Regions from separate parts of the Halioglobus sp. D3-4 genome, predicted to be linked through region 1. Evidence: riboswitches for the same ligand, from Rfam matches in the RefSeq annotation. Region 1 holds a riboswitch; the other holds the start of a gene.
The links. A riboswitch is a leader RNA that binds a small molecule or an ion and turns the genes downstream of it on or off. The one in region 1 is predicted to bind cyclic di-GMP.

Region 1 (15,589 bases):
TCTCCATACTGCTCTGGTAACCGGGAAGCGCTATCCCCAGCAACACGCCGACAATAACGACGACAATCATCACTTCAATCAGTGTGAATCCGCGGTTGGTGCTTCTGTGGCTACGCTTATGCATGCTCGGGTGAATCATTAGTACTCCTCTTGGTACCAGAAGTTACCATAGGGAGCCCGCATTGACTCGTTGATATCACAGACACCACCCGCACACTCAATTGTAGCAGGGTGCCCAATGCTTGAAGCTGGTGCACCCGGTGGAAGTAGCACATGGATTGCACCGTCCTCAGAGAAATGCAGTGATACCGCATTGGGAATGATCGAACCGAGATTAATGACATTGCGATCCCCGTTATAGAGGTCGAACACATACATCTGTCCAGTGCCCGACTGTGGCTCACACGAGTTAATGTCGTTGTAAAGGCTGGCCGGGGTGAATGTCGGCACGTAAACCTTGCCGTTGATGGTAACCGTCTTGGCAAGACTCTTCTCGCCATTACTGGTGAATTCATAACGCCAGCCATGCGCACTGTTGAGGGCATCGATCGCGATGGTCTTCTCTTCGTCAGTGCCGTTGACAATGGCATTGTCGGTGATGTCATAGAAATCGCCGACCGTCAGCGGCAAGTTACAGCGAAAGTCGACCGTCTCTTCCAGCGCACAGGTAGAGCTGTTCGGCCGCGCGGTAGTGTACGTCGACACCGCGAGATCCTTGATCATGTACATGTGATTTTCTACATCGATAGCATTGGGGTTGGTCCTGTCGCCCGTACCGATCATAACGGCATCCACAGCCACCCCTCCAAGGCGGATACGCACAACATCAGGAGCGTTGAAAAAGCGCCGGTCGGTCGCGGCAGTACCGTTGTTTACATCTGCCAACTTGGTGATCTGCCAGGTATTCTGGCTGGGGTCGGGGCGCGATGAGCCAGGCATATCAACACGCCAGAGGTTGCCGCCCGTATCACCGAAGTAAATTCTGTCGGTCATCTCGTCGCCGTTACTGTCAAGTGCGGTAACCCCCCCCGGCACGGAGTGCAGCAGGCCCGGCTCAGACAAGTTGGTGGCACTATTGGCCGCGGGCGTCACGCTCCATATCAGTGCTCCCGTCTGGGCATCGACGATAAATATCCCTCTGCCGTACTGATCTGCAGTTCCCACGCCGGATGCATCTTTGGCGGTGTCATAGCCAGCCCCGAAGATCAACACCGGTTTTCTGACACCGTTGTTATCCTTATAGCCGGGTATTGTTGTGGTGACCGGCTGCGACCAGGTCTGGCCCAACTCGCTAAAGCCCGCTGTATTGCTGTCGATTTGCCACATAAAGGAGGGACTGTCGGGATTGGAGATGTCCAGCGCATAATATGCGTCTCCGCCTCTGCGCATACCCAGGTAAACCCAGACTTTGTCACCCTCAGATGAATCGAGCGTGCCGTCATTATTGCTGTCGTAGGTATAGGCTGTCGGCGTCAGGTCCATGCCGTAAATATTGTCACTGGAGGTGGCATTCCTTCTGCGCTCGGGGAGAATCTCCGCCAGCTCTTTCGGAAAGAATGCCCAGTCCTCGGCGCCGTCATCGTTATCGAACATGTGTACAAAACCGGAGTTGGATCCCACCAGTAACCGTAGATCGGGATCATCTTCAGTGGCATCACCGAGCGCACCATAATTGAGTACCAGCGGCTGGCTGTGCAGAATATCACCCAGAACCCAGCTTCTGGGCTCATTGGTAATGCCATCTCCGTCCTTGTCATAGGCATCATACCCCTGCGCCCAGGCAATTTGCTGGTTGAATGCGGATTGGGTGGACGCTCCCAGCAGGCTGTAGAGTGCACTATTCGACGGCAGGCCAAGCGCATTGGCGTCAAAATTCGTGGTATTCAATGCTTCGAGTGCACCGTTCGTACCGGTGTTGCTCTTGAGCACCCGTGTAGCCGGATCTCGCACGGCCAGTAGTGCACCCACACCACCCTTATCGACATCCGCGCCATCCACACCCACGCTCCAGAACGTCGATGCCGATGGCTTAATGTCCCCTGTGATCGGGTCCAGTGCCGCCTTGTCGCCTGAATCTATCAGGACCGAATCGGAATCAAGTTTCAGCTTTTTGATATTCCCTATCCAGTCTACGGAGGAACCCGGTTTAAACATGGCGTAATAGACTTCATCGCGGCTTTGAGTCCGAGTGAACGTGTCAACGGCGACCGCCGGAGAGGTAAATGTGGTGGCCTCTGAGAGAATTCCCACAATCGCGCCCTGGAAAGCTTCTGTCAGCTGCTCTGCGTTATCAGCCTTGTAATACTCGCCTTTACCTTTTTCAGCAGCATCCTTGAGCAGCTCCTGGTCGGTGGCAAAGCCGATGGTATAGGTAACGCCGAACTGGTCGCCGTCGGTATTGGGTGCCAGGTCGTTGTTTGCCATATACTCCGTGAGTTGCGGCAGGCAGTTTTCTGTATCGTTGCCATCCGCATCCTCATAGGTATCGCAGCTTCTCCCGGTGATATCCTTGATGCGCTGGTTGGCGCCGGTATCTCTCTGCGGGAAACCATCGGTCATAAGTATGACGTAGGTATACGCACATTCGGTATTAGGCGTGATGTACTTCCCGCCAGATTCCGCCTGGGAGTCTTTTGAAAGCACATCGTATTCACCCCGGCTGTCACTACCACTCTGAGCCGAATTGCCATACTCGACATCCCTGCCCGCGAGATAGTTAAACGCCTCATACATCGATTCACACATGGGCGTACTGCCAGCATGATCCATCAGATTAACCTTGCTGATGAGATTGGTGCGCTGCGCAGCTGTCATATCGGGAATAATGCGGTTTACAATCCGACCGCCCTCGTCGTAGTTGAACTCCATCAAGCCAAAATCAATACCGGTATTGGTGGCAATAATGGTAGATATCACATCCTGCGCGATATCCAGTCTGGAGCGGGCTTCAACCAGGCTGTCGTCGTGATACCAGTTCATATAATGCGAGGTGAAAAACGTATAGGGGGAACTACCCCACTGCACAGTGGCATCGGGGTTGGAACTGTACTCCTCGCCGTTCAGAACATTATTCTGCGGGTAGCCGCTGCCCTGGCCGCTGCCATTGCCGTCATTACTATTGGTCACATCATCGCGACATTCGACATGCGTCGGCGAGTGCACGTTGCTGCTGAGGCTCTGCCAAGACCCGGGCACATCGGTATCTTCTTCACACACCTGCTCCCGGGGGCCGTACCACACCCAATCTGTCTCCTGCGTGAATTCCGGCGCTGTCACGTATTCAAAGCAGGCATCGTATGCATTGTTGCCACCCTGTGGGTCCACGTACAGGTAGGTAGTACCACCGTAGCAGCTGTTTCTGTAGTCGTTTGACCGCTCTATCCAGCCGCCCACGTAGTCACTGGACGCCACCTCTTCGTAACAGGCATCACCGCCGCCGTAGTCTACGTAGGTCAGATTACCGCTACAGCGATTGCTGGAATCATTGCGGGAGTAGACCAGTTTGGTCACCGGTACATTGGTAGTTGTCCACTCATAGCAGCCATCGTTATTCTGTCCTGGAAGGTTTCGATACTCTGTACCGGCCGGACACTCATAACTGCACTGTCCCTGTTGCACGGTGGAATCGACCCAGCGTCTCGCACGCTCGGCGGTGAACCTGCCCTCTTCGTCCAGCGAATCATAGGAGGAGGCACAACGGTTTTTAGAGGCCAGGAAATAGTTGTCGCTGTTGGCTGACGGTGTACTGCCATCGGTAGACCAGTAAACCCTGTCAGCAGACACGCTAACATCATAGGTTTCATTGGGATCATAGTCCGGGCGCTGTTGCTCCACCATCGTACTCATACTGCCGGAATCATCGAAGACGATCAGTACTTTTGCCCGTGCGCCGCTACTGCTCGTGTCGTATTCAGCCTGATAGATTTCAGTGTCATCAGCCAGGGTGGGGAATACGAGGCCCATCAATGCGAGCACGACCAGACAAGGCGCAAGTTTAAACATTCTTTCCACTGTGCTATGCATGCTACTGTCCCCGGGACAACTAATCCGTTTATCCAATGGCTTTTCAGGTACTACCAATCACTGTTTTTACCACGCCGAGCTTGACCTGTGTTCTTGCCCGCCCCGCAACATCGTGTTCGGACTCCACCTGATAATAGTCGCAGTCGAACACCGCCACACTCGACCCGCCGCGGCCCTCCGGGGGACGCGGACAGGCGCGCTGCGTGGAAAGGAGCAACACATCGACATCTACCGGGATATCGTCTACCTCATCAGCCTGATTACGCAGAGGGTGGACATCAAGGTCCGCGAATGGATGCTCGACCTTGGCCTGCCGCTTGAACGGATCCGCTGCGCTACCGGCCAGCCCCAGCGCCGCGTATGCACCGGCCTCAGCCGCCTCAAAAGATACATATGAATCCTGCATACTGCCTGACATTTTCATGCCCAGAGCACTGTTCTGCGCAGAGGTAACGGCGAGAAAAGAGACGACCACGAGAAAAAGCAGCACAGTGACAAGCGCGACTCCGCGCTGGTTCGAAGCATTGTTCTTAAAGCCTGTCATTGAAATGACCCCCCGTTCAGGACCAGTCTTTGATTGCGCATGACCATATCGGAGTGCAGGAGAATCCGGCGTACATTGTCTGCCGGCGTTATCGGCGGTAGATCCGCCAGTTGGTAGGATTTTTCGTTGTCATAGCCTGGATCTGGCAATTCACTGCGCAACAGAATGAAGGCCTGTAGTGAAATCACCTGCGACCACGCGTCAGCTGAGTTGACCTCTGTCAAATTGGAGAGCGTATCCACCCTGCCGTCGCCCACGCTGTCGTAGCCGAACAGGAAGCGTATATTCTCCACACCCGGCACCAGATCCTGCGTTTCGACCTTCATTGCCCCGGCCGTGCCATCCCAGACCAGCACCTTGCGAGCCAGCGTCGGCGTGTCTCCCGCGCGCACATAAAATATCTGCAATCGGTAGGGCCATGCCGTGCCGAACGCAAACTCGCTGCCCTCTCCCACATCTGGCGGCGTGTCTACCCCATCAGCCCCATCCAGCAGAAGACCAGCCTCGCCGTTGGAGATGACGTACACCTCCTCCGAGCTCCAGGCACCGGCGGGGAAGTCAATCCTGCCATTGAGCTCAGCCAGAGGATCTTCGGGGTCAGCATCCCACTGGGGGTTGGGCTCAACTCCCTTTATAACCAGCACATCCGTGTTGGGAACGGCGTCCGTGATGCAGCCCAGAACCGTTGCACTCGTAGCGCGGACCGCAAAAATTGAGTTTGCAGTGTCATACGCCCGCGCGTCGCCGGAGCAATCATCGGCAACGGCACCCAGAGAGGCATCCCAGCGGATATCGGTCGGACTGGCACCACCGTAAAAACCGATATGACGCGTTGCATTAGCGATAAGTTGCAACGCAAACCGGCCATTTTCTGAAAGGCCGGCCACTTGTTCAGTTTCCGTCATCGACTGTTTGGAAGCCAGATAAACAGCGCTGGCTCCACCGGCGACAATAAGCCCCAACAACATGGCGACCATCAGCTCCACCAGGGAAAAACCCTGTGCCGACTTAGCTGTTTTCAACGATGCTCTGTTGCGCTTCATAGCTCTGACTCATCAACTACGTAACTACTCACAATGAGCTGGCGCCAGGTGGCGTCCTCGTCACCGGCCTCGCCGCAAACAACGCCACTGGCATCGACCGCATCTGACGTCTCCCTGACGCCCTGCCATTGAATGATCACGTCCACGATTCCGGTGTTGACCCTGCCCGCGTCGGCGGTGAAGTCGATGCATGCACGGACATTCCGCAGCGCCACTACAGGAACCGCTTCACCCTCTTCATCCACTGTTGACGCCGCACCATCGAGCAGCCGCTCCCAGTCCCACAGGTCGTAGCTTGCCAGTTGAACAGCGCTGCAGCTGGCGCCGCGACAATTGGGGTCCGGCGCATCGCCCGCGCTGCCATTGCCCAGCGGGGCATCGAGGCCAGTATCGTAACCGGTAACGCCAGTTGGATTCCTGCGGATACGTTCAAAGATTCCGTCGGCCAGCTCCACTGCGCGAACCCGCTGGATGCTCTCGTGTTGATACACCTTCGACATGGCGAGCACACTGACGACGCCCAACACCCCTACCGCCAGAATGACAGCGGAGATCATAACCTCGATCAGGGTGAACCCGGATTGGGCGCGATTGCGCGCTGAGAGGGATTGCTTAGCCGCAGGAAACATTGTCACCATCCGCATCATTCACAATAGTGTCTTCGTCCTCATCAGAATCCGTAGCCGCAGAGAGATTGCCCACGGGATTAATGTTGAGCCCCCTGGCGTACTCCGCACCTCGACCATCACAGAATGTGAACGTCCCTTCAAAACCCAGCGCAGAGCCCTGCGCACCGAAACGCACTCTATTGCCGTTACTGAATGCCAGGTCGACAGGACGCGGCCCGTTTTCAAACTGAATAACTTCTTCGTCCGGGTTACTGGAATCTGCAGTGTTGTCGTCGTCGGTATCGACAAACGCCATGTATCCTGTTGACCAGTCGTCCGAGCCCGAACAGGCCTGGCCGTCGGTTGTGGGACAGACCACCACAAACGCCCGGCGCGCCAATGCCTCGGTTCGCGCATTATTGAGCGTTGCGCGTAAAGTGTAGACCTCTGAGATTGTGCGATTATTGCCCAACAAATCCATAAATCCTGGCCCGGCAGCCGCTACCAGAATCGAGGCGATGACCAGTACGATCATCAACTCGATAATCGAGAACCCACTCTCTCGCTTAAACCCGGAACGCCTGCGTAAAACGTCGACGCCTCTCTCCCTGCACTGTGTCATTCAGTTGTCTCCCTGCGGCCTTTACCGCGCCGCCACAAAATAGGGGAAAGCTCCCGCAATATCACGCACTGCATTCGCAATCGTAGAGATGCATCACAGTGTTGTGCATCAATGTTGTCTCCGCTGTTTTCAACCGGCATTGCAAGTAACATTATTTCCAACGTGATCCTTAACGATATGAGTTGAGCCCTCGCTTTCCGACACTCTGGCGATTCTCATTACACCGACTGCCGAAACGACCAGCCCTCGCGCTTGTGGCGCGCCGCGATTGTCGCAGAACGTAAAAGTGGCATTACCAGCAGCCGCATAACCACTACTGTCAAACTGCAGGATATCTGTCACCTGGCTGTAACTGACCGCAACACCCTGGTTTTCCCGGGCATGGCGCTCCAGCAACTGCTCACCGCTGTCGAGATGGCCGTCCTCGTCGAGATCTATAAATGCTATATAACCGTCCGCCCAATCGCCGACACTGCAGTCAATGGCATTGGTACTGCGACAGACAGTGACAGTCGTGCGCTGCGCTTTCGCCTCAAAACGCGCGGAGGCAAGTACAGCGCGCAGCGCATCGTTCTCTGACGTCAACCGGTTGTTCTTGATCATTGCACTGAACGACGGCACGCCTGTCGACAGCAACACAGCGACGACTGACAGCGTTACCATCCCCTCGATCAGCGTAAAACCACTTTGCCTGTTCATCTTCATTGCGACTGCTAACTCTCCAGTAGACGGATATTGGCAAACCCCACTGGACTCAGTGAGTGAAAAGCGCTGCAAAGATTCGGCTTGGGAGAAGAGACGGGGGAAGGGCAGGTACTGGACTGTCTCCAGCACTTGGTGCGGGCGTAGGGCGCTGCAACAGCCCCCCAGTGCACACAGTGATGACACTTTCCATTCCGGCGGCTCCGCTATCATCGGGCTTGCGCCCCTAAGACCGGTTGCTTTGCGTCCCCACCTTTCAGTGGGTTTGCCTTTTCAGAACTGGTTTGCTCTCACAGACTATTTCAATACCGGACAACAGGTCAATGACCTACCGCCATGATATTAATTGATATCGCGAAATACGCAGGGGTTATATCTGAAGACCGACTCGCACGCCATGTGCGAGTCTCTAAAGACTGATCACCAAACACGATTCAGTATCACTGAATGCGCCCGCGGGCTGCTAGTAAACCTGCTGCATTGTGTGAGCGATCAATAAGAAGTGGGAGTTAATCCTGGTCGAGAATATCTTCCTTGGTCCTCTCATATTCTTTCTCGGAAATCACACCTTTGTCATAGGCCTCCTTGAGATCCAGCAACTGCTTGCCCTGTGTCTGGGACGACTGCACGGTAGTTCTGGTATCCGTTCCGCCGCAGCCGGAAAGCGCAATCACCAGCGCAAAGACGCAGGCTCCGAGTAGACTTGTTTTCATCATAGTATGTATTCCTCTTGCCGTTGGTTTTCAACTGTGGGACGAGCTGTATTATGAAATAAAAAAAGGGGGGCCGAAAGGCCCCCCAAGCACGCATCGTTAGACGCGCCCGCAAAGTTTACCCGTGTATCAGCCGCTACCGCTCGCACCCACGAACTCTGGGTACGCTTCCATGCCGCACTCGGCCACATCCACGCCTTCGTACTCTTCCTGCTCGCTGACACGGATACCCATGACTGCTTTGAGGATGCCCCAGACGATCAGGCTAGTGACAAAGACCCAGACAAAGATTGTGATAGCACCGATGATCTGGCCGCTGAAGGAGGAACCGTCGTTCGTGACAGGTACCAACAACAAGCCCAGCAGACCGACCACACCGTGCACAGAGATGGCACCGACAGGATCGTCGATCTTCATCTTGTCCAGTGCAACGATGGAGAAGACCACCAGCACACCGCCTATCGCACCAAACAGAGTTGCCTGCAAGGCCGAAGGTGTAGAAGGTTCAGCAGTGATAGCGACCAGTCCCGCCAGGGCACCGTTAAGCGCCATAGTGAGGTCGGCTTTGCCGAACATCATGCGCGCTACGATCAGCGCCGCAATCAAACCACCCGCTGCCGCCGCGTTAGTGTTCATGAAAACAATCGCAACAGCGTTGGCGCTTTCCACACTGGCGGTCGCCAGGACAGAGCCACCGTTAAAGCCGAACCAACCCAGCCAGAGTACAAAGGTACCGAGCGTCGCCATAGGCAGGTTGGCACCGGGAATCGGCCGAACAGAGCCATCCGCAGCGTACTTGCCTTTGCGAGCACCGAGGAGCAATACACCTGCCAGCGCTGCTGCAGCACCCGCCATGTGTACAATGCCCGAGCCGGCAAAGTCAGAGAAACCGAGGTCACCCAAGGTGTACATGCCGAATACCGGTTCGCCACCCCATGTCCAGCTACCTTCCATAGGGTAGATAAAGCCAGTCATGACGATCGCGAACGCCAGGAAGGCCCACAGCTTCATCCGCTCAGCCACTGCACCGGAGACGATAGACATCGCCGTCGCAACAAACACGACCTGGAAAAAGAAATCGGCCGAAGGTGCGTAAGTCGCCGGCTCTTCTGCTCCGGCGACGCCGTCACCGGTAATTGTGGAAAGGAAGATATCTCCGCCGTACATGATCGCATAGCCGCATATCATGTACATCGTACAAGCTACGGCGTAAAGCGAAATGTTCTTGAGGAGAATCTCGGTGGTGTTTTTGGATCGAACCAGGCCCGCTTCGAGCATTGCGAAGCCTGCTGCCATCCACATTACCAGTGCGCCGCAGATCAGGAAATAAAACGTGTCCAGGGCGTACTGTAGTTCAAAAATAGTGTTTTCCATGGGAATACTCTCTACTAACAGTCGTTTGGGAATTTAGATCGCGTCTTCGCCGGTCTCACCGGTACGAATTCGAATCACTTGCTCCAGCGCCGCAACAAATACCTTACCGTCACCGATTTTGCCGGTGTTGGCAGCCTTGGTGATGGCTTCGATAGTCTGCTCTACAACGCCGTCTGCAACGGCTACCTCAATTTTTACCTTGGGCAGGAAGTCCACGACATATTCTGCGCCGCGATACAGTTCCGTATGCCCTTTCTGACGCCCAAAGCCTTTGACCTCGGTAACAGTAATTCCCTGCACGCCTATTTCAGACAATGCTTCGCGAACATCGTCGAGTTTGAATGGCTTAACAACAGCCGTAATCAATTTCATAAAATCTCTCCTGAGTTAGAGCCGGCCAGACCACTGGCCGGCTCAATGACACTAGTGACTATTACAGGCTTTTGCTGATGGAAAAGACCGCGGTGTCATCGCAGTAGTCGCTGTTCCAGCAATCATCATCATCGAGATCCGTACCAACCCACGCTACAGAGAAATCGACACCCTTGAAGGTGTAACCGAGTGTGATCGAGTAGTCTGTGTAGCTGGTTTCATCCGTGGCGAAAAAGCCTTCGTCATCGAAATCGTTGTAGCCTGCGTGAAATCCTACCGAGAAATCCTCGAAGAAGGTCATGCTGTAGTCACCCGCGTAGTACCAGTACTTGCCGGTCTTGGCGTAAAAGTCATCCGAGTAGGTCACGCCGACAGAAAGATCTTTCCAGGAACCAGTGACATTGAACTCCTCGTAGTCACCTTTGGGATCAACGGTGTCTCCGGGGTACTGGTAGTAGTAGTAACCTACATCAACACCGAAATCGGTATCGCCAATGGGGCCTGACCAACCTGCGTAGTAGTCAATTTCCATGGTGCCGTAGCTGCCGCTACCGTCGGTGACATCGCCAAAATCTACTGAAGAAGCCCAGGTACCGATGTAGAAGCCAGGCTCAAAGGATGCATCAAAGCCACCTTGTACGGCCGCGTCCTTACCGGTTTGCGTGATACCGCGGAAGCGGTAGTCCGATACGATGGCAACGTTCGCACTGATGTCGAATGCCTGTGCAGATGTTGCACCGATGCCGGCCAAAAGTGCGGTACCGACTGCTGCTGATACTAGTTTTTTGTTCATCATGTTTCTCTACTCCCGTTGTTTAAAGTCAGAATACAGACTCGGTTTAGCGTCAAATTATTGCTGCGGACGCATTTCGTGCGCATTCCTAATCTGTCGCTGTGACATAGCAGGGTCTATGCCAAACAATTTTTTTTCTTTATATTTCATAAACATGTAATTTTTTTTGGTAATTTGCACGCTTGTGAACCAAGTGTTACAAGCACACCTGTGGTGCAATGCACCAATATGGTGCTACATCATGCGCTGTGCCCGCCCCAATAAATGCACTAGACTTTAGCTTTCTCCACCACAGCGCAGGGCAATACATCTATGGCACTTAAACCACCACCCCCCCCGTGGGAAATTCTCGCGCAGGTCGGCGAACTGGTCGGGGGCAGTGATGTCAGGACAGAGGTAGACAAGAATGTGCGCTCACTGGCGCAAGCGGCTCTATCCCGGCTGGATATGGTGAGCCGCGAGGAGTTCGACGCCCAGCTGGAGATATTGAAGCGCACCAAAGCTAGGGTCAGCACACTGGAGTCTGAGCTGGAAGCGTTGACGGCTGAACTGGAGACGCTGACCAAAGCCCCCTAGCAACGCTCGGCAGGTGTCCCGGGCGACAATGTAAAAGTGGATATATGCTCAAGGATGAGCCATGGAATTGTCAGTTGTTTACAGCAGGGCGCTGGCCGGCATCAGCGCACCACTGGTGCGGGTAGAAACCCATTTATCGAACGGACTACCTTCTTTACATATCGTGGGGCTGCCCGAGACGGCGGTCAGGGAGAGCAAGGACCGGGTTCGCTGCGCCATTCTAAACTCGCATTTCACCTTCCCGGACAGGCGTATCACCGTCAATCTCGCACCGGCAGACCTTCCCAAGACAGGCGGCCGCTTCGATCTCGCCATCGCGCTGGGTATTCTGTGTGCCTCGGGACAGGTGCCGCCTGATCAGCTGGGGCAGCACGAGTTCCTCGGCGAACTGGCGCTGGATGGCAGCCTTCGCGCGGTGCCCGGCGTGGTCTGCGCTACCGATGCCGCCCATCGCGCGGGGCGTCAGCTAGTCGTTGCCGCCGGCAGCGCTTCTCTGGCAGCCCATGTGCCCGGTGCCGGGGTTATCGGCGCACCCGATGTTCTCACACTGTGCGCCCACCTCAACGGCAGCGCGACCATTATTGGCGCAAGACCCGAGCGCGTTGTCGCCGACCCCAACTACCCGGATCTGCGCGATATCATCGGCCAGCACGGCGCGCGGCGCGCACTGGAAATCGCCGCCAGCGGCGGTCACAACCTGCTCTTCTGGGGCCCACCCGGTACCGGAAAAACCCTTCTGGCCAGTCGGCTACCAGGCATAATGCCGCCACCTAGTGCCGATGAAGTACTGGCGGGGCTGGCATTGCGCGATGTTCACAGCGGACTGTCCGGCCAATCGCTGTGCTTTCAGCGGCCATTTCGCAGCCCGCATCACAGTGCCACTGCGGTGGCACTGGTTGGGGGAGGCAGCCGGCCCCGGCCAGGCGAAGTCTCCCTGGCGCACGGTGGTGTACTGTTCCTGGATGAGCTACCCGAGTTCAACCGTCACTGCCTGGAAGTCCTGCGTGAGCCCATGGAGTCCGGCGAGATCACCCTTGCCCGAGCCAACCACAGGGTTACCTATCCCGCCCGTTTCCAACTGGTGGCTGCGATGAATCCCTGAGGTTGTGTTGCTCTGTTGCCATCATTTCTGGAAGTGAGTGTTGAATTGCATCCAAAATTGACCCACTAACCCCCCGGATTTGCATCGAATTTTGACCCACGTATAACCCCTCCCTGCACAAATAATGAGCAGGGGTAACAGGAGTGATAGACGTGGCACTAGTAAGTGTAATTCGACGCTGGCACCTGCGTGAGGGCATGCCGATCCGTGAGATCGCCCGCCGCACAGGGCTGTCCAGAAATACAGTGCGCAAATACCTGGCCAGCCAGGAACTGGAACCGGCCTACCCCTCTCGCAAGTCCCCCAGCAAACTGGACAGCTACGAGGAGACGTTAACAAACTGGCTGTTCCGCGAGTCACGCCGCCACCGGAAACAACGGCGTACGGTGAAGCGGCTCTACAAAGACCTAGTGTCGCTGGGCTATACCGGTTCTTACGATCGGGTAGCAGCGTTTGCCCGGCAGTGGCGCCAGACGCAACGGGACGCCAGATTGCAGGCTGCAAGGCATGCCTATGTGCCACTCCAGTTTGCCCCCGGCGAGGCTTTCCAGTTCGACTGGAGCGAGGACTGGGTCAAGATCAATGGCACCAGTACCAAGCTGCAGATCGCCCACTTCAAGCTCAGCCACAGCCGGGCCTTCTTCATGCGGGCCTACCTGACCCAATCCCACGAGATGCTGTTCGACGCGCACTACCACGCCTTTGTGGCCTTCGGCGGTATTCCTGAGCGCGGTATTTACGACAACATGAAGACAGCGGTCGACAAGGTTGGCCGTGGTAAGCAGCGCCAGGTCAATAAACGCTTCCACGCCATGGTCGGTCACTATCTGTATGAGCCAGAGTTCTGCAATCCTGCGGCTGGCTGGGAGAAGGGCCAGGTGGAGAAGGCGGTACTGGATGCCCGCCATGGGCTCTGGTACGACACACCACTATTCAAATCCCTGCAGGAACTCAACAGCTGGCTGCAGGAGCGCTGCCAGGTGCTGTGGCAGGAAACGGCTCATCCGCAGATCAAGACGCGCTCCCTGGCCGAATGCCTTGCTGACGAGCAACCCAGGATGATGCAGGTACCCGCAGCCTTCGATGGCTTTGTCGAGCACAGTAAGCGTGTCTCCTCCACCTGCCTGATCACCTTCGAACACAACCGCTACAGTGTCCCTGCCAGCTTTGCCAATCGCGTGATCAGTCTCAGGGTGTACCCGGAGCGATTGGTCATCGTCGCTGAGGCCCAGGTGGTTACCGAGCATGTGCGGGTGTTCAGCCGGGACAAACGTCCGCCCGGACAGACGATCTATGACTGGCGCCACTACCTCTCGGTGGCCCAGCGTAAACCGGGCGCTTTACGCAATGGCGCGCCGTTCCTGGAATTACCCGACAGCTTCAGAGACTTGCGCGCACGCTTACTCAAGCGCCCTGGTGGTGACCGGGAGATGGTGGACATTCTCGCACTGGTGCTGCTTCACGATGAGCAGCAGGTTGAGAGCGCCGTGGCTAAGGCGCTGGAATCGGGAGAGCCCTCTAAACAACATGTCCTGAACTGTCTCAGTCGGCTGGCCGAACCCAATCGACCGCAGCCTCTGAGTCCACCGCCCGCCCTGAAGCTAGTAACTGAACCCGAGGCCAACACCGCCCGCTACGATCAACCGAGGAGAACGCACCATGAACCCTGATGCCATGATCACCACCCTGAAAGCCATGAAGCTGCACGGCATGGCCGATGCCATCCACACACTCTCTGATCAATCGTCGCCGGTCTACCAGCAGGCAGTGCCGGTATTGGAGATGTTGCTCAAGGCGGAATCCTCGGAGCGGGAAGTACGCTCCATCAGCTATCAGATGAAGGTGGCCAAGTTCCCTGCCTACCGGGATCTCACAGGCTTTGATTTTAGCCAAGGTCTTGTCGATGAGGCGCTGGTGAAATCGCTGCACCGCTGCCAGTTCCTGGAAGACAGCCAGAACGTGGTGCTCGTCGGTGGCCCAGGCACCGGCAAGACTCATCTGGCAACTGCCATCGGGGTGCAAGCCATCCAGCATCACCGCCAACGCGTCAGGTTCCTGTCTACCATTGAACTGGTCAACGCGCTTGAACAGGAGAAACAGGAGGGGAAACAGGGTCGCATTGCCAACCGATTGATCCACACCGACCTGGTGATACTGGATGAACTGGGTTACCTGCCGATCAGTCAGGTGGGCGGTGCCTTACTGTTCCACCTGATCAGCAAACTCTACGAGCGCACCAGTATCATCATTACGACCAATCTCAGCTTCGCTGAGTGGTCTGCGGTGTTTGTGGATGAAAAGATGACGACAGCCCTGTTGGACCGACTGACGCATCACTGCCATATCCTGGAGACGGGCAATGACAGTTATCGGCTAAAGCACTCAACGACGAATCAGAAAGAGAAAAAGGGCAACAGAAAACCAAAATCTACGCCATAATCTGGCGTTCAGGGTGGGTCAATATTAGATGCAAATCCTGGGTCAGTTTTAAGTGCAAATCAACATCTTGAGGCCTCGCTCGATCCGTATCTCCCCTCGGTCTATCTACAAATGCGAGGCTATTCTGAAGGGCATCCCAGCTATCCCAACCTTGGTAATCTTCGAGCTCAAACCTATCGGATTGCGACTCTATCGTTGCTGCAACAATGTCGTGAATAGCTTTTCCGCGAATATTAGCAGCTTGTACGTTCAATCGGCTCGAAAAAACGTACTCGCTTTCATCTCCTTCTGCGAGGTAAAATGGTTCTGAGCTAGCATAGCCTTCAACTCTTAACCGAACCTTAGTAGTACCATCTTCACTGCCACAACCTGCGAGCGATCCCAATGCAACTTCAACAATATTTCGGTTTCCTTCTCTGTCGTAAATAACACCATGAACTTCTCTTTCTTTGTCCCGCCCCACCCAATACGCTTCGGGTACCCACCCCGTTGAATCGCCCCGGGTTTATCGGAGGGTATAATTCTTTAGAAGGAGAATGATACCCTATGAACAGAAGACCTGGATATTCCCCCGAGGTGCGAGAGCGCGCCGTTCGCATGGTTTTGGCCGGCGAACACGAACATACATCCCGATGGGCGGCCATTCAATCCGTATCAGCAAAGATTGGTTGTACGCCT
Region 2 (15,589 bases), 2.3 Mb from region 1:
CCGCGGACATCTGCTCCATATACTCTTGGCTGGGCGTCTCCATATCGGGCAGCACGATCTTTCGAAATGCTGCCACGACTTCCACACGTTTTATCGAGTCAATACCCAGCTCGGCCTCAAGGTTGGCATCCGGGTCCAGCACCTCCGGTGGGTATCCGGTCTTCTGGGAAATCATATCCACCAGGATTTGCTGCAGGTCCAGCGCTGGCTGTGCTACAACAACGGCAACGGGAGTGGACACCATAATGGCTGCCTCCACCGCTGACGCTGTATCCACAGTGCCGACGTAGGGACGAATCACGCTGAGGATGTCATTGATGCTCTGGACCGCGGACATCTGCTCCATATAGTCCTGGCTAGGCGTCTCCATATCGGGCAGCACGATCTTTCGAAATGCTGCCACGACTTCCACACGCTTGATCGAGTCAATACCCAGTTCGGCCTCGAGGTTGGCGTCCGGGTCGAGAATATCCTGCGGGTAACCGGTCTTCTCGGAAATCATATCGACCAGAATCTGCTGCAGATCCAGCGCCGGTTGTGCCGCTGCAGCTGGAGCGGCATCGGGTGCGGTCACCACACTGGTCGGCACCGTCGAGGCAGCCGCGGAGCCAACATAGGGGCGGATCACATTGAGGATGTCATTGATGCTTTGCACCGCAGACATCTGCTCCATATACTCCTGACTGGGCGTATCCATATTGGGCAGCACGATCTTTCGAAACGCTGCCACGACTTCCACACGCTTGATCGAATCGATACCCAGTTCGGCCTCGAGATTGGCATCCGGGTCGAGAATATCCTGCGGGTAGCCGGTCTTCTCGGAAATCATGTCGATCAATATCTGCTGCAAATCCAGCGCCGGTTGCACTGGTGCGCTTACCGGCGGCGCAACGACGGTGTCGCTGAGTGCCGGTGGAACGATTTGTGTATCGTGCACTGGCGTTTTCTCCGGTGGCGTTCCGGGAGCGACTGATGTTCCTGTATCCATCGCTACAGGCGCAGTGTATGAAGCGGGGATACCGGGTTGTTGCGAGACACCGGGCACTGCAATAGACGGTGCAGTAGTCGATGCACCTCTGGATTGCAAATATGCTGTCATCACCGCTTGCTGGGTCTCAATAAACTTGCGCATATTCTGCTGGAAACCCAACATCATCTGGCTTCTTACATCGTCTGCAGCCCCTGCCATCCCAGGCGCGGCTGGTGCGCTGATATCGGACGAGCCAGCTTGGAAGGCGGGTGCGGATACCGGTATATCCTGAACAGGTTGTTGCTGCGCAATGCGGGGTGCCGTTTGCTGTGCCTGCAGCTGCTGCTTTATCTTCGCCATCTCCTGCTCATTCTGTAGCTTGAATTTTGGACGCGGCTTGCGTGGCGGCTCGCCCACGGGTCTGGCGTAACTGCCGTTCAACCACCACATACTGGCAGCGGGCTCTACCTTTGCCTGCTTATTCAGCGCTGCCAATCGGGCCGGCTGAATATCGCGGCCGCTGTATAGCCGTTCACAATCCACCGCCATACCTTGAACAATCATTCGCGCCAGCGCGCACTGGAAATAGGTCACATCGTTGATCGCTTCTACATTGGTGCTGATGGCAGCGTGTGGCCTGTCGCCGACAATCTGTGTGACCAACTTGGAGAGCACATTACCGGGCCCGACCTCGACAAATACGCGGTAGCCGTCGATGTAGAGGTTTTCGATCTGTTCCTGAAACCGGACAGGTGACGTCAACTGCGCTTCCAGCAGCGAGCGGTATTCACTCACTATTTCGCCCGTATCACCCTGCGGATAGGCTTCACCGGTGGTATTGCTCATCACCGGAATACTGGCCGGTGAGAAATCAACCTGCGCCAATGCTGCCACGAGACGTTCGCGCGCCCCCGTCATAATCGGACTGTGGAACGCACAACCAACGGGAATGGGAACCTGACCAAGATCGGCCTTTTCCAGCAACTCGGCAGCCTTGGCCAGCCCTTCCCGGGTGCCACTTAAGATTGTCTGCCGAGGGCTGTTGAGATTGGATATCCAGCAGTTATCAATGCCGTCAAGCAGTTCGGTCAGGATCTCCCGATCCGCCGATGTCGCCAGCATGCCCCCGAGGTCGACATCGGCATTCTCTGCCGTCATCTGCATGATGGCATCGCCGCGGGCGAATGACACTTCGTACAAGCTGTTCTCGTCAAGACAACCGGCGGCGTACAGTGCGACAAACTCGCCGTAGCTGTGCCCGGCAACGGCATTAGGCGAAACACCGAAAGATTGCAGCAGGTGCAGCATTCCCACAGAGCTGACGCCCAGCGCGGGCTGGGTGATATCCGTTTGCTTCAGGGTCTCGAACGCTGCGCGGCGCGCCTCATCGTGAAAAAACGGCCTGGGGAAAATGTAGCGGCTCAGGGGCGCGGGCAGTGAAGATGCCAACACAGTGTCAGCCCGGTGATGGCTTTGCGCCAGCTCACTGAACTCCAGCGCCAGGTCTCTCTGCATATTGAGGTACTGGGAGCCCTGTCCGGGGAACAGAAAACAGACATTGCCACCATCGACCAGCGGGGCATTCGTGACGAATACATTGTTTAACTGTGCCTGTTCGAGGGCTTCCTGCAACGTGTCGACAGGGGTGCTGCTGTCATCCAGTAATTGTTGCGCAAGACCGACCTGTTCGAGCAGTTCCCCCAGCGAGCCCGTGACGATTGCAACACTCTCAAACCGGTTGTCCTCGTCCAACAACGAAAACTGCACACGTTCATTATCCAGATGCAGGCCGTAGGCGAGCTCGGCAATGGATACCTCAACCTCCTTCTCAATTGCCGTCGACAGCTCGGCCGCAAAACTGACAAGCTTTTGCTGCAGCTGCGCCACAGACCGTGCCTTGAACACAAAGAGTTCAGAGGCCATCGCATTGCGCAGGCGTAATTCGTGTTGCGGTATCGCCGAGCGCGTGTACTCCTCCATAGCGATGTGGAAATTGGTGCCACCGAAGCCGAACGAAGACACGGACGCCCGCCTCGGGTGTTGCGGCGATATCCACGGGCGCAATTCACTGTTAACGTAGAGCGGGCCGTCTACCAGATTGGCGTCGGCGCTGGGCTGGGCCACGTTCATTGTCGGCGGCAGGACTTTATGATGCAGCGCCAATGTCGACTTTATCAGCCCCGCAATACCTGCTGCACACTTGGTGTGGCCTATCATCGATTTCACGCTGCCGACCGCAATACTCTGGGCAGGGGCACCTGATTCCTGCAACAGTTGACCCAGTGCCAGTGCTTCTGTGCGATCTCCCACCGCTGTGCCGGTACCGTGCGCCTCAAACAGTCCAACACTGGCAGGGCTGTAACCTGCCTGCTGGTAGGCCCGCTTGAGTGTTCGCAACTGCCCTTCGACGCGCGGCGCGGTCAAGCCCATGCTCTTGCCATCGGAGCCGCTGGAGGCAGCCTTGATAACGCCGTATATCTTGTCACCATCGCGCTCTGCATCGGCCAAACGCTTGAGCACAACCGCTGCATGACCCTCACTGATTACGATGCCGTCGGCATCGCTATCGAAGGTGCTGGATCTGCCGCGTGGAGACAGGGCACCGGTCTTGGAAAAGCACAAATAGCCGAAGGGGTTTTGCGTGGTATCGCAACCACCGGCGACCATAACATCACTTGTCCCGGCGCTGAGTTCCCGACACGCCAGATACACAGAGGCCAGCGATGAAGCACAGGCTGCGTCGACAGAAAAGTTTATACCACCGAAATCAAAGCGATTACTCACCCTGCCAGCCACAACATTGAGCAGGATGCCGGCAAAGCTGTCCTCGGTCCATTGTGGCAGGTTTTGTAACAGTTCTTCGCTGGGGTTTTCAAGCAAGGCAGGCAGCATGGAGCGCACAATATAATTGGAACCCAGTTCAGCCGCCCCACCACCAATCCCCAGAATAATGCCGGTTCTATCCAGATAGGGGTTGTCTTCGAGCAGGCCGGCATCTTGCAGGACCTGTTCTGTCAGCTTCAACGCAATTAACTGCATCGGTTCGATCTGCGGTATGGAATTGGGCGGGATACCGAACTTCAGTGGATCGAATAGTATGTCATCGACGAACCCGCCCCACTTGCCGTAAATCTTGTCGGGCGCATTGCGGTCGGCGTCAAACCAGTCTTCATAGGCAAAACGATCGGAAGGTATCTCGGTTATCGCATCGTGCGCGCGGAGAATGTTCTCCCAGTAGCTCTGCCTGTCGTTCGCCCCACCCGGCAACAACGTCGCTATGCCCACGATGGCTATATCCAGGGGCTCCCCAGTGAGCGCCTCACCATGACTTTCCGGCGTTGCGTCGAGTTGCAGTGACGCCTGCCGTTCACGCAGGAATCGGGAGCCGCCCTCGCACACTCGCTCGTGCAGCGCCTCTATCGACAACAAGTCATCATTGAGTGCCACGACCTGGCCGATCATGTAGACACCTTCGCGCTGCTGCTCGGTCTCGTCAATCTCAACCAGTGCGGAACCCGCTTCTGCGTCCTGCCGACAGACCCCTTTAGACGCTATCCGCAGCCGTCCAATATTACTTTCATCCAGTGACTTGCGCACTTGCTGGGCGTTCAGACCCTGCGCTTCCAGGCGCGCCTTCTCCTGCAGAAATGTCTCATAGTAATGTGTCGGTGCCATTCGGATAGCATGGCCGCCACCGGTGTCTGCGATCTCGGTGTAGCGGGAAGACTGCGCAACTTGCTGGAATTTTGGCACCACAGCGCCGGTGGCAACGGCTTCTTCGGTGAAGATGTACGCTGTCCCCATCAGGACACCAACCTGTGCACCGCGCTGCGTCAACGGTGCGACCAGCACCGATACCATGGCCGTGCTGACTGCATCGTGAATGCCGCCGGCGAACAGCAGCTTGAGCTCGGCGAAATCCTTGTCAGACAGCCCCGCGCCCAGCAGCGTCTCTATCATTGAGGACCATAAAACAAAACTCGTACGCGGCCCGATATGTCCGCCGCATTCACGCCCTTCAAATATAAAATTGCGCACACCGTTTTGCAGGTAATCCGTCAAAATCGAGGGCGAGGGCGCGTGCAAATAGGTCAGCGTACCGCTTTCCTGCATCGCCAATGCCTGGTCTGCTCGCCCACCGGACAATATTGCGAAAGGCGGCCTGACCTCATCGACAGCCGCCATCTGCTCGCGGAACAATTCAGGTTCATTAAACGCCAACAAACCGACACCCCAGGAACGCTCACCCATCAATTCTCTGGTCGTCTGTAACATGGACGTCAATGTACTGCCGCTGAGCAACGCCACGGCGAGAAACGGCAACGCCCCACCCTGCTCCACCTCGTCACAGAACGCGGGCACATCACTCACCCGGGTCATCGGACCCTGGACAATGGGGTATCGGGTACGGTGGGACTGCGCTAGCGGGCTATCCTCACTAAACGCATTCTCTGCTGTAAGCGGTAACTGCTCATCCACATAGTGAGAAAGCGCAGCAAGCGCCTTCGCCACAGTGGGAAATTCCTCTGCCCACCCCCGGGCGAACACGGCGTCCTGGCCCAATGAAACCAACCGGTGCTTGGGACTGTTATGGGCGTACAGGCGGATGATCTCGTCGCGCAACGCCTGCCCTGCGCCGCCGCCGGCAGCAGATACCAGTGTTCGGGACAATGCACCCACTGCGGTCATGCCAGGCAGGTCCAGCGCCTGCCATTGCTGGAACATTGACAGTCTTAGCGCGGTGGCCTCGCTGCCGTCCAATGCCTCCAGACGACGTTTCAGGGCACCCTCCAACGGCGACTCCCTGAGAAGAGCAAATTGCCAGTCGAGTACGACACCTGCCGCCCCTGCAACGACACAGGCCAGAGCGGTGTAGCGGCTTATACCTCCCCACGCATAGGTATCCAGATCAGTGACTGCGAGCACGGATTGCAGTAATACATAACTGGTCTGCTGGCCGACCAATCCACCGGCATCACTGCCTTTTGCCAGCAGGAAGTCGAACCCGAGTTGGGCAGCGGCGATTGCCTCTTCGGCAGATGTGACAACCAGGCCGAGCCGGCGCGCCCTTTGTCGCCAGAAAGCTATATAATCTGCATCGATACTAACGTCATCATCGCTGGCAGTATCGCGCAATGGCAGCGTAAGAACGATATAAGGTATTTCGGTAAGCTGCGCTGAAATGAACTGATCAAACACGCTCTCCTGCGGAGGCAGAATGAAACCGAACCGGTCGTCAGTGCCCTGCTCGATCAGGCGTTCAATATTAACAAGGGGATCGTGGGAGGTACTGGCTGCTGAGGAGGAATTTTCGGGATCGAGAAAAGATAAATCCAGCAATCCGGCGTGCCCGGATCTGGAAGCCGCAACCGGCAGGCCCGCGTCACAAATACCCGGTAACGAATTTACGAAAATTTCCAGACTCATCTCTTCCCTACCCCGCCACTTTCGCCGGCTTCATAGCCCCGAAACATCCCTGATCTGCGCATCGATCACAGTGTCGACAACCACCCTCAAATCACTCAAGAGAGATTGATAACCTCAACCACCTGGGCGGCTGCCGTTGGCTGTGAATGCTGCAGATTGCCCGCCTCCTTCTGAAGTTGCGTCTGATGCTGCAGTTCGGATAATTCTATCCATACGTTCTTGTAGATATCGTCAGCAATGCGCAACTTTTTGTACCTTGGAACTTCGCCGCTGCGTTCATTGCAGGGTTCGAAATCCTCAGGGTTCATATCGTTGAATTTTGCGCAGGAGCGATCCACCAGCTCACTCATCATATCGAAGTGATAACTCTCCAGACCGGCAAAATCTGCTCCCCATCGCACCAGGAATTCCAGAAAGACTTCGGTAAGGCACTGACTCTGATTCGAAAGGTCCTTCAGGCTGTAGTAGCTGCGTTTGTAGAGCTCCGGAAACAGCTTGTCAAAAGCCGGCCTGAACTCCACCGGTGGCGGCGTCGCACGATCATCACTCTCCAGAATGACTTCTCCGAGTTTTTCAAGTCTGATCTGATTTTCCAACTGCGGCAGCAATTCACAGATCGTCACGTAGTAACTGGCATGTTGCATAATCAGAATTTTCACTTTGCGCATCAAGCCGGGCTTGGTTGCCAGTGTGTGCTGCATCATGTCAGCGATCGCTCGCCTGGCTTCGTCGGTCTGCGGCACCCGGGCGAGTATTTCGTCTTGTGTTATCGCTTTTGTAACTGCATTGGGCTCTGGGGGATTCTTCACCAGGTCGACAAAACCTATTACTCGCTGGGCAAAGCTGGACCAGGAATAAACATTCTTCAGCAGCCAGTGATAACCCTCCAACAACTCCACCCGGCTCATTTTCTTCGGCAGGATATTGGTATATGTCCTGGCATGGCCGAGATTCTTGTTCTTGGCCATATTCAGGACACGCCCCTCGCGCATCATACGAATCCACATCGGCGTGCCCAGTGGCGCTTTGAGCATATTGATCGCGATGCTCGTCAAACACGATTCCTGAATAAAATCGTAGTGCATCTGAAAAATATCTTTATCGTCGTCATCAAAGCCGACAATCATTCCAGCGCGTATACCCATGCCATGCGCGAGCGTCATATGCACGTTCTCGATAAGATCGCCCTTCAGATTCTGCCGCTTGTTTGCGCCCTTTAAAGCCTCTTCATTGGGCGACTCAATACCCATGAACACCAGATCGAAATTGGCCTCGGCCAACAGGGAAAGAAACTCGTGATCTGTCGCAACAGCTATCGTCATCTGCGTGGAGAATACCAGCTCTCCGTCATACTCTTTATTGAGCTCGATCACCTCTTTGAGAAGTGCTTTGGCGTATTTGCGATCCCCGCTGAACTCATCGTCACAGAAAAAGATGTTAGTCAGGCCGAATGAGGCCTGCATGCGTACCTCTTCGATAATCTGCGGGATAGGCTTGTGGCGCATGCGACGGCCGAACAGGTAGATGACATCGCAAAACTCGCAGTCGAAGGGGCAGCCCCGGGTAGTCTGGACAACGCCCATAGCATACTTACACATATCGTCGGCGATGCTGTCCCAGCAGGGTAACGGTGATTCATCGAGATCGGGCTTGTCGATCTGGCGGTATTCGGATTGATAGGAACCCGCATCCCAGTCATCCAGAAACTGGCCCCAAATAAATTCTGCTTCATTGATAAACAGAATATCGAATTCGGCGCGGTAATCGTAAGGCGAGCCCGACACACCCGGCCCGCCGATAGCAGTAATAATATTTGCATCCCGGGCAAGTCTGGCGACGGTGCGACACTGGGGGAGATGGTGTTTGTACCCGGTAACGCCCACCAGGTCCGGCTTGAGTTGCTCCAAGGTTGCAGCGGTAATCGGGCCGTGTACGATCTCATCCCAGAGCTGCACCTCGAAACGGTCTTTTGGCGTCATTGCAGCCAGTGTTGCAAGGCCCAGCGGTGGGAAGTTGTTCTTGACCTCTACCGACTCCTCACCGGTAACCCACAGTGACTCGTTATCCGATAGTGGACTTACCAGTAAGATCTTCTTCATCCTCGCGATTCCCCCAATACCTGCTGGATACAGCAGTTCTCGACATTTATATAGCAATTCCAATCCCGCCACAGGGAGTAGAGAGCTAACCAACCCGGCCTATCCTCAAACAGATACACGGTGCTGCTACACCAACAAAAGGAGGCTTCACTTGATACGACAAGACCCAAACGTATACCCCTGCTCTATCCCATACCACTGGAAAGCCATACTAAATGCAATGTATTTTCCTAAATATCCTGGATTTACGGTAATGCACCTCAATCGTCCTGAGTTTAGCACCTTGAGACAGGCCCGCTATTGTGAAACTATATTTCAAGCAATATTCAGTCCAAAAGCGCAGAATCCCCCGATTAACAGCACCTTGGCTTTAATATCGACGTTTCAGTGACCACCAATACCACAGATGTGTAAAGATTTGGCACAATAGTCCCTACAAAAGTGATTGGGTGCACAAAAAAGGCGCGCGTTATTGGCCCAATGCGCTAAGTTCCCGCTTGAAAGCCAGGGGAATGGTTTCAAAATGGCGGATAGAATAATCCTGCGGCGACAGGCACTGCCCCCCCTCGCGCCTTCCGGTACGGACAGACAGGGCAATTCGATGTTCCTGGCTCGGGTAAAAAATCCAACTGCTCCATAGCGCCGGCTCATCATCAATATCCTGTGCAAAACTGAGCCGGACGTTGCTGTTGACCTCCGGCACAGTGGCGTGACCTATTGCAAAAGAAAAACTCTTTAGAGGCAGGGCGAACAACCCGAGACCGCGGGCTTTGATATAAGATTCTTTCAAGGTCCAGTAGTCGAAAAAGCGGCTGCGCTGCTGTTCCTGGGGCAGGCTGAAAAGCTCCTGAACCTCCTGCGCCGAAAAATAATGGTCTGCAATCGACAGGATATCGCTGCGACGGCCCAGCGACTCTACGTCACAACCAATGTCATAAAGGGGCGTAACCGCGCACACGATCAGCCCCGGTGTGTGACTGAGGTTGAAACGCAACGGCACAGGTGAATTATGCAGCTCAGGCTTGCCCTTAGGCCCGATCTCCATGCGCCAATCAGCGGGGTCCACATCTGCGTAGGTAGAGAGCAGATCGCGCACAAAGGCCCTGGTCACCAGTGCGCTGTGCCTATCTCTCTCAAACCTATAGCGCTGTTGTTTAGCTTTTTCCGCTTCAGTCAGCAAATCCTGATAGCGCGCCAGTAAATCACTGTCGACGCAGTCCTGCGGCCGGGTACGCCACAAGTGGATACCTGTTTCGGGCAACTCCAGCAGACCTCTCGATGGTAGTGGCAATCCGCCCTCCCTATTCATACACCCTGTTTTGCGTCAAGCGGTGGACGCCGCAGAATTATCCGATGCCTGACTCGAGATTGCCAACTCCATCACATAATCCAATAGAATTTTCATGCTATTTCTCCATTCTTATATTGCATATCACAAGCCCTATGGCTTACATTGACCTCGAAGCATTCTGTAAACGGCAAACCTGTCGAAAGACAGGGACGCAAAGTCACCGGCCTAAGGCGCGCAAGTGCGATGGCAGCGGGACCACCTGGATGGGAACAATGAACAGTATTTTACGTGTCTTTTCATATCTAGCGGGGTCGCGATTTGACCTCTCCTTGAAACTCCTCGCCCTGTCACTGCTATTTGCCGCCGGCTCGACGCAAGTTACTGCCGGCATCGTCCAGCCAGCGCCAGGTGAGACAGTCACCCGCTCCACTATCACGGTCTCCTGGACTGAAGAACCGGGAGCTCAGGGTTATATGCTGGGCGTGGGTACCAGTGCGGCCGCAGTCGCTCCGGGAGTATGGGGTGATATCAGCTTTCAGGACGCCCGCAAGAAAACATCTGTGGACGTCTACAACGTTCCGATGAACGGCGGAACGGTTTACCTCAAGCTCTGGACTTTAACCGCTTCTGGTTGGAGCAGCCAGGATTCCAGTTTTAGCACTGAGAGCGGCGTGCAGGACGGACCTGCCGTAATCACCGCGCCACTCCCGTCTGAGCCGCTGAAATCCGGTGATATTCTCGAGTGGGCCGGCGTTGGAACCGATGCCTATCTGTTGGCGGTAGGTTCTTCGTATGAAGTTATTTCACAACCACCCTGGGTCGACATATTTGCCTGGTACGGCACCGGGAATTCCGTAACACTCCCTCGACTACCCCAGGACGGATCTGAGATTCACATTCGCCTCTATTCGCGAATCAAAACGCGCTGGACCTGGCAGGACTTTCAGTTTACTTCAGCAGTGGTTGAACCCGCAGAAATTGTGTCTCCTGCCCCAGACAGTCAATTACAGCAACATGCCCAGCGTATCGAGTGGGCACCTGCTGAGGGTGCAACCCAGTACGCGCTCTCCGTAGCGAGCGATCCGGCAATTCTGGATAAACCCTCCGATTCAGACATTTTCAGCAGCTTCACCGCTGATACCAACCTGGTTGTCACCGGTATCCCCGTAGACGGCACACCGGTCTATATGCGCTTGTGGTCTCTGATAGAGGGAGATTGGTACTACACGGATTCCACCTACTCATCCATCTTCTCCGAAGCCGCTCCCGATCCTGTCGCCGAATGCAGAGAGCGTCTCTGGGAGACAGTGTCTTTGGATATACAGGGAGAGCAACGAAACCTGTTGTGGCGGGCACCAGCTGACGGAGCCTGGGCCAAAGGTGCCATTGTCGTTATGCACGGTGGTGGCGGCGCCAGCTCGGATTGGTGTGTTGAGGGAGCGCTTACCCACGATATGCTTGCGCTCACTGAAGCCGCCATCGATGCCGGTTTTGCGGTGTTCTCGCTGAACTCCAGCGGCTTTACGGACGATACCGGGCAGGATTGCGGCAAGCGCTTTGATGCCCTTAGCCCGCCCGAAGAGAACAGGGATATTGCCTATATCGAACAGGTGCTCGGCACCACCATTCCCGGCCTACGACCAGCGGGAAGCAACGAGAAAATATTCATGACAGGCATTTCCAACGGTGGGTTTATGACCACCAGAGCCTCCACACATTTTGACGACAGCATCGCGGCCTTTGCCCCCGTTGCCGCCGGCGACCCGTACGGCGCATTGATTACCTGCCCTGCGACAGATGTCGAAGAAGACAAACTTCGTCCCGGGGGCTACCTCGACAAGGAGTCCATGCAAGCCATCAGTGTCATTGATGCCTGCGCCCTTCCTAGCAGCACCCGGGAAATGGCGTGGGAGTCAAAGAACCCTGTGAACTACCCACCATTCATGCTGTTGCACCACAAACAGGATGGCGCTGTTGACTTGAGTTGCATGGACAAAGCGAAGGGGAATCTGTTATCCCGAGGCTACAACCTTCACGGCACCTTCCTGGTCGACGACGAAACGCCGCGCAGCCTGGAAGCGCACTATTGGCAGCCTGAATACGGCCCGGAAATACTGGAATTCTTCGAGTCCGTGGCCGAGGAATAGAAGCGCGGCCTGCACCCGACCGGCATGCGTCTACCGCGTGCCGGATCACGTCTGAACTTCTAATCGATAGCTTCGGTGGTGGGCGCTCCCCAGATGCAACCGTTCACGCCGCGGCTGCTCTAGCCGCGTACCCGCCGACGTGACAGACCCAGCGATGCCAGTCCAGCACCGATCAGCAAAAGCGTACCTGGCAGGGGAATATCGGTATTTCGGTCGGCGACCACATTGAGCGTCGACTGATAGAAATCCCAACTCCACTCAGGTAATCGCGGCTGGGGAATACGCAGATTAACGATCAGCACGCCATCAGTGATGATGGCCAGATCGACATTCTGGACAATATCGGAAAAATTCACTTCGTAGGAATAGATGTGCGCCGCATCGTCCAGAACAGCCACCATCGGGTCAGCACTGGGGTCGTAGGGGAAAGGTTCCTCATTGCGGATATCATCGCGCACCTTGAAGACTATCTCGGCACTGATCAGCGTATCAGTGGCAGGATTGTAACCATCGTCGAGAATACTGTGCGTGTAATAGAAGCTGGGAAAGATCGAGTTTACCGCAATGATAGGGACGTTAACCGGCGCAACCACATCGGTAAAGGCAACGGGTACGGCCTGCGCCAGCGATGACGCCGAGGCTACAGCCAGTGCAGAAACGAGCTTCAACGCCTTATATTTCATGTCCTCTCCCTGACCTCCCCAGATAAAATTTATCACAATCTGGAAACGCACTTATTAAGCAAAGCACATATCGCCAAAATTGCAATCTTCTTACTCGCATTCATCACGCAGTCACCGCCGAGGCGATTGTCTGTCGAGAAACGTGTTTCCGAACCAGAAATGCGCGCTATATAATCAATGCAATTTGCGGGCCAAGCTGATATTGCCTTATTTTTCAACAAGGTACCATCGGTGACGATCCGAGCATGTAAAAAAAACTGACACTTCCCTGCACCAACAGCGGGCACACCTGCGCATCGCCAGCGAACAGTGGTAGCAACGGTGCGGCGAACTTAAGGTTGTACCGCGCCTGTAGAGCGACGGTGAGCGGCCGATTAAGGTTGCCAATGGTGGTGGCCCACGACGCATAGCCTACGACACTCTCGTACTCAACCTCGAAGCCGCCCTCGATACAGTGGCCAAACGCATCGCCCATTCGACGCAACAGGATACTGCTAGCACCGAAGCTGGCATTCTTACTCAACAAAGTGCACTGGGAACCCTTGATCACCTCAACACGTTCGAATTCGAAAATTGCCTACTGAAAATCTCTCAACTGGCCAGCCCATACACCGTCGATAAACAGGCCGACGGATTGATCCAGTTCTCATACTCCAGGGTGAGGAAAGCAGGCACAGCAAGACTCCCGTATCCAGATGCTCTACAATTTCCCCCGCAGCTACACCGGCAAACACAGTGCCCACCAATTCTCCGGAAACTCAGATATGGCTAGTGCAATCGACAACTCGTGCGTTCAACGTGACGACAGGATATAAGCTGCGCAATGAAGGAATTGATTCTGCATATCGGTTGTCCGAAGACAGGCTCCTCGGCGTTACAATCCTGGCTCGCGATCAATCAGAGCGGTCTTGCAAACCAGGGTTACCATTTCACAGTGCTGGATAGAGAGGCAAAAAAATTCAGGATCAACTCAGGTAATGGAGAGCTGCTGGATACCTTTATCAGGCAAACCTATAGCAAGGTGAACAATGACAGCAAAAAGGGTCAGGCCATCCTCGACCTGTACTTCTCCGGTTGCGAAAAGGCTATTGTTTCCTCTGAAATACTGAGCGGCTTCAGCACTGTAAACATACAAACGTTAAGGCATTTTCTCGACCACCACCGGATCCAGGTGAAGGTAGTCGCCTATGTTCGGAACCTGTATGATTTTTTCTACTCGGCGCACGTCCAGCACGTAAAAAGAACCAATCGTCTGACCAGCTTTGAGAACGCAGTGCTGGATGAAAAGCAATTCAGGCACTTTCTTACCTACCGAAATTTCTCGCCGTTTTTTGACGTCACGCTAATTCACTACGACGCCGTGATCGACAATATCGCCCTGCCATTTTGCGACGCCGCTAATCTGGATTACGCAAAACTCCACCCCCTCCCCGAGAAGCAGGTGAACCGAACACTTTCCGCTGGAGAGATAGCGATTGTACAAACGCTGGGCAGTTGGCTCGCGGACGAAAGGCTTGTGGTGGAAAATTTCTCCAACACGGTGTCAGATGAGCTGGTACACAAATTTCCGGAAGTTGAATCCGAAGTGATGTACAGCGAGAATGTCTATCAATACCTTTCCCAGAGATTCGGTGACCAGCTCGATCAATTCAACAAAGTCTGTGAAAGACAGTTCGATTTCAAACTGTCCATTCTCAGCAACCGCCATTATTTTACCCAAACCCACAACTCGCCGCTGGACAGAACCAGCCTGGAACGTGTTGTGGGCATTCTTTGTGACAACAGCGCAAAAATTGACAAACTCGCGATAGAAACTTTGGCCGACAAACTTTCCGCCGCTAGCGAGTATCAGGACTTATCCGGCAAGCTCATGAAATCGCTGGCGTGGGAGAACCGGATCAAACAGCTGGCCAAGCGGGCAAAACACAGGGCACAACATTTATATGCGCGCGGTACGAACAGAAGGATGCTGATACTGAGATTGAAAGATTCCTTTGGAGTTTACCGGTAGGCGGGGCCTCATCAGCCATCGCTTGCTTGCCATGCAGTGTCGCAACCGTCACTACAGCTCATCGCGGAACAGGCGCGCCACCCGCTCACCCAGGCGCTGCCACAGCCCACGCTTTTTCCACGTGGCCAGATCGAGTTCCCTGCTACGTCCCAGATCTGCTTCAAACTGCCGCTCCAGCTCTTGCAGAGTATCGCCATCCTCTATCACCAGGCAGAACTCCTCATCCTTGGACATTGAGCGATGGTTCATATTGGCTGATCCCACGACCGCAATCGCATGATCCACTGTCAGGATTTTTGCGTGCAGCATCGTAGGTTCAAACACATAGATGGCAATACCGGCATCCAGCAACTGCCGGAACTGGTCCTCGCCACTAAGTCGGCAGAATGCTTCATCGGTATGCTCACCCGGCACCAGAATGCGCACATCGACACCCCTCTCTACCGCTGAACAAAGTAGCTTCATCAACGCTTCGTCGGGAACAAAATATGCCGTTGTAATCCAGACCGAATCGCTCGCCTCACGCAGCAACGCCCGAAAAACAGTGGCGATATCGCTCCAGTGAACAGACGAGGGGGAGCGTACAACCTGTATGCTCGCATTTCCGGCCGACGTCTGGCGGTTCGCCTGAACAAAGGATGTGCTATCTGAAGCCTCTGTTTCATTCCAGTTAGTCAGAAAGCCACTGTGCATATTCAATACCACCGGGCCTGTAATGCGAAAATGCGTATCGCGCCATTCCGATGGATTCCTCGCATCTCCCTCCCACTGTTCGGCAATACCCACGCCGCCGGTAAACGCCACCTGCTGATCACAAAGCAATAACTTGCGGTGAGTGCGGTTATCCCATTTCCACACTTTCCATTGCGCTTTGGGCCTGAACCACGCCACAATCACGCCCGCAGCATTCATATTGTCTACCAGCGACTGACTGATGCGCATGCTGCCGACGGCATCCAAT

Region 2: another riboswitch for cyclic di-GMP. It lies ahead of AC0L6S_RS02255 (alpha/beta hydrolase family protein); the one in region 1 lies ahead of AC0L6S_RS14655 (GspH/FimT family pseudopilin).

The regions. Positions count from the first base shown of each region.
Region 1 is NZ_CM147907.1:3,371,929-3,387,517, forward strand. Features, by position in the region: gene AC0L6S_RS14625 (type IV pilin protein) at 1-139, opposite strand, end outside; gene AC0L6S_RS14630 (pilus assembly protein) at 139-4,023, opposite strand; gene AC0L6S_RS14635 (PilX N-terminal domain-containing pilus assembly protein) at 4,067-4,567, opposite strand; gene AC0L6S_RS14640 (PilW family protein) at 4,564-5,610, opposite strand; gene pilV (type IV pilus modification protein PilV) at 5,607-6,239, opposite strand; gene AC0L6S_RS14650 (GspH/FimT family pseudopilin) at 6,223-6,840, opposite strand; gene AC0L6S_RS14655 (GspH/FimT family pseudopilin) at 6,970-7,545, opposite strand; cyclic di-GMP riboswitch class I at 7,736-7,822, opposite strand; gene AC0L6S_RS14660 (SHOCT domain-containing protein) at 8,052-8,258, opposite strand; gene AC0L6S_RS14665 (ammonium transporter) at 8,385-9,629, opposite strand; gene glnK (P-II family nitrogen regulator) at 9,663-10,001, opposite strand; gene AC0L6S_RS14675 (TorF family putative porin) at 10,063-10,797, opposite strand; gene AC0L6S_RS14680 (accessory factor UbiK family protein) at 11,107-11,370, shown strand; partial or broken gene AC0L6S_RS14685 (YifB family Mg chelatase-like AAA ATPase) at 11,432-12,469, shown strand; gene istA (IS21 family transposase) at 12,616-14,142, shown strand; gene istB (IS21-like element helper ATPase IstB) at 14,132-14,911, shown strand; gene AC0L6S_RS14700 (hypothetical protein) at 14,901-15,374, opposite strand; partial or broken gene AC0L6S_RS14705 (IS3 family transposase) at 15,458-15,589, shown strand, end outside.
Region 2 is NZ_CM147907.1:526,737-542,325, reverse strand. Features, by position in the region: gene AC0L6S_RS02270 (SDR family NAD(P)-dependent oxidoreductase) at 1-6,397, opposite strand, end outside; gene AC0L6S_RS02265 (B12-binding domain-containing radical SAM protein) at 6,493-8,496, opposite strand; gene AC0L6S_RS02260 (4'-phosphopantetheinyl transferase family protein) at 8,966-9,787, opposite strand; cyclic di-GMP riboswitch class I at 9,964-10,050, shown strand; gene AC0L6S_RS02255 (alpha/beta hydrolase family protein) at 10,060-11,934, shown strand; gene AC0L6S_RS02250 (PEP-CTERM sorting domain-containing protein) at 12,054-12,617, opposite strand; gene AC0L6S_RS02245 (hypothetical protein) at 12,832-13,140, opposite strand; gene AC0L6S_RS02240 (hypothetical protein) at 13,441-14,628, shown strand; gene AC0L6S_RS02235 (phospholipase D-like domain-containing protein) at 14,680-15,589, opposite strand, start outside.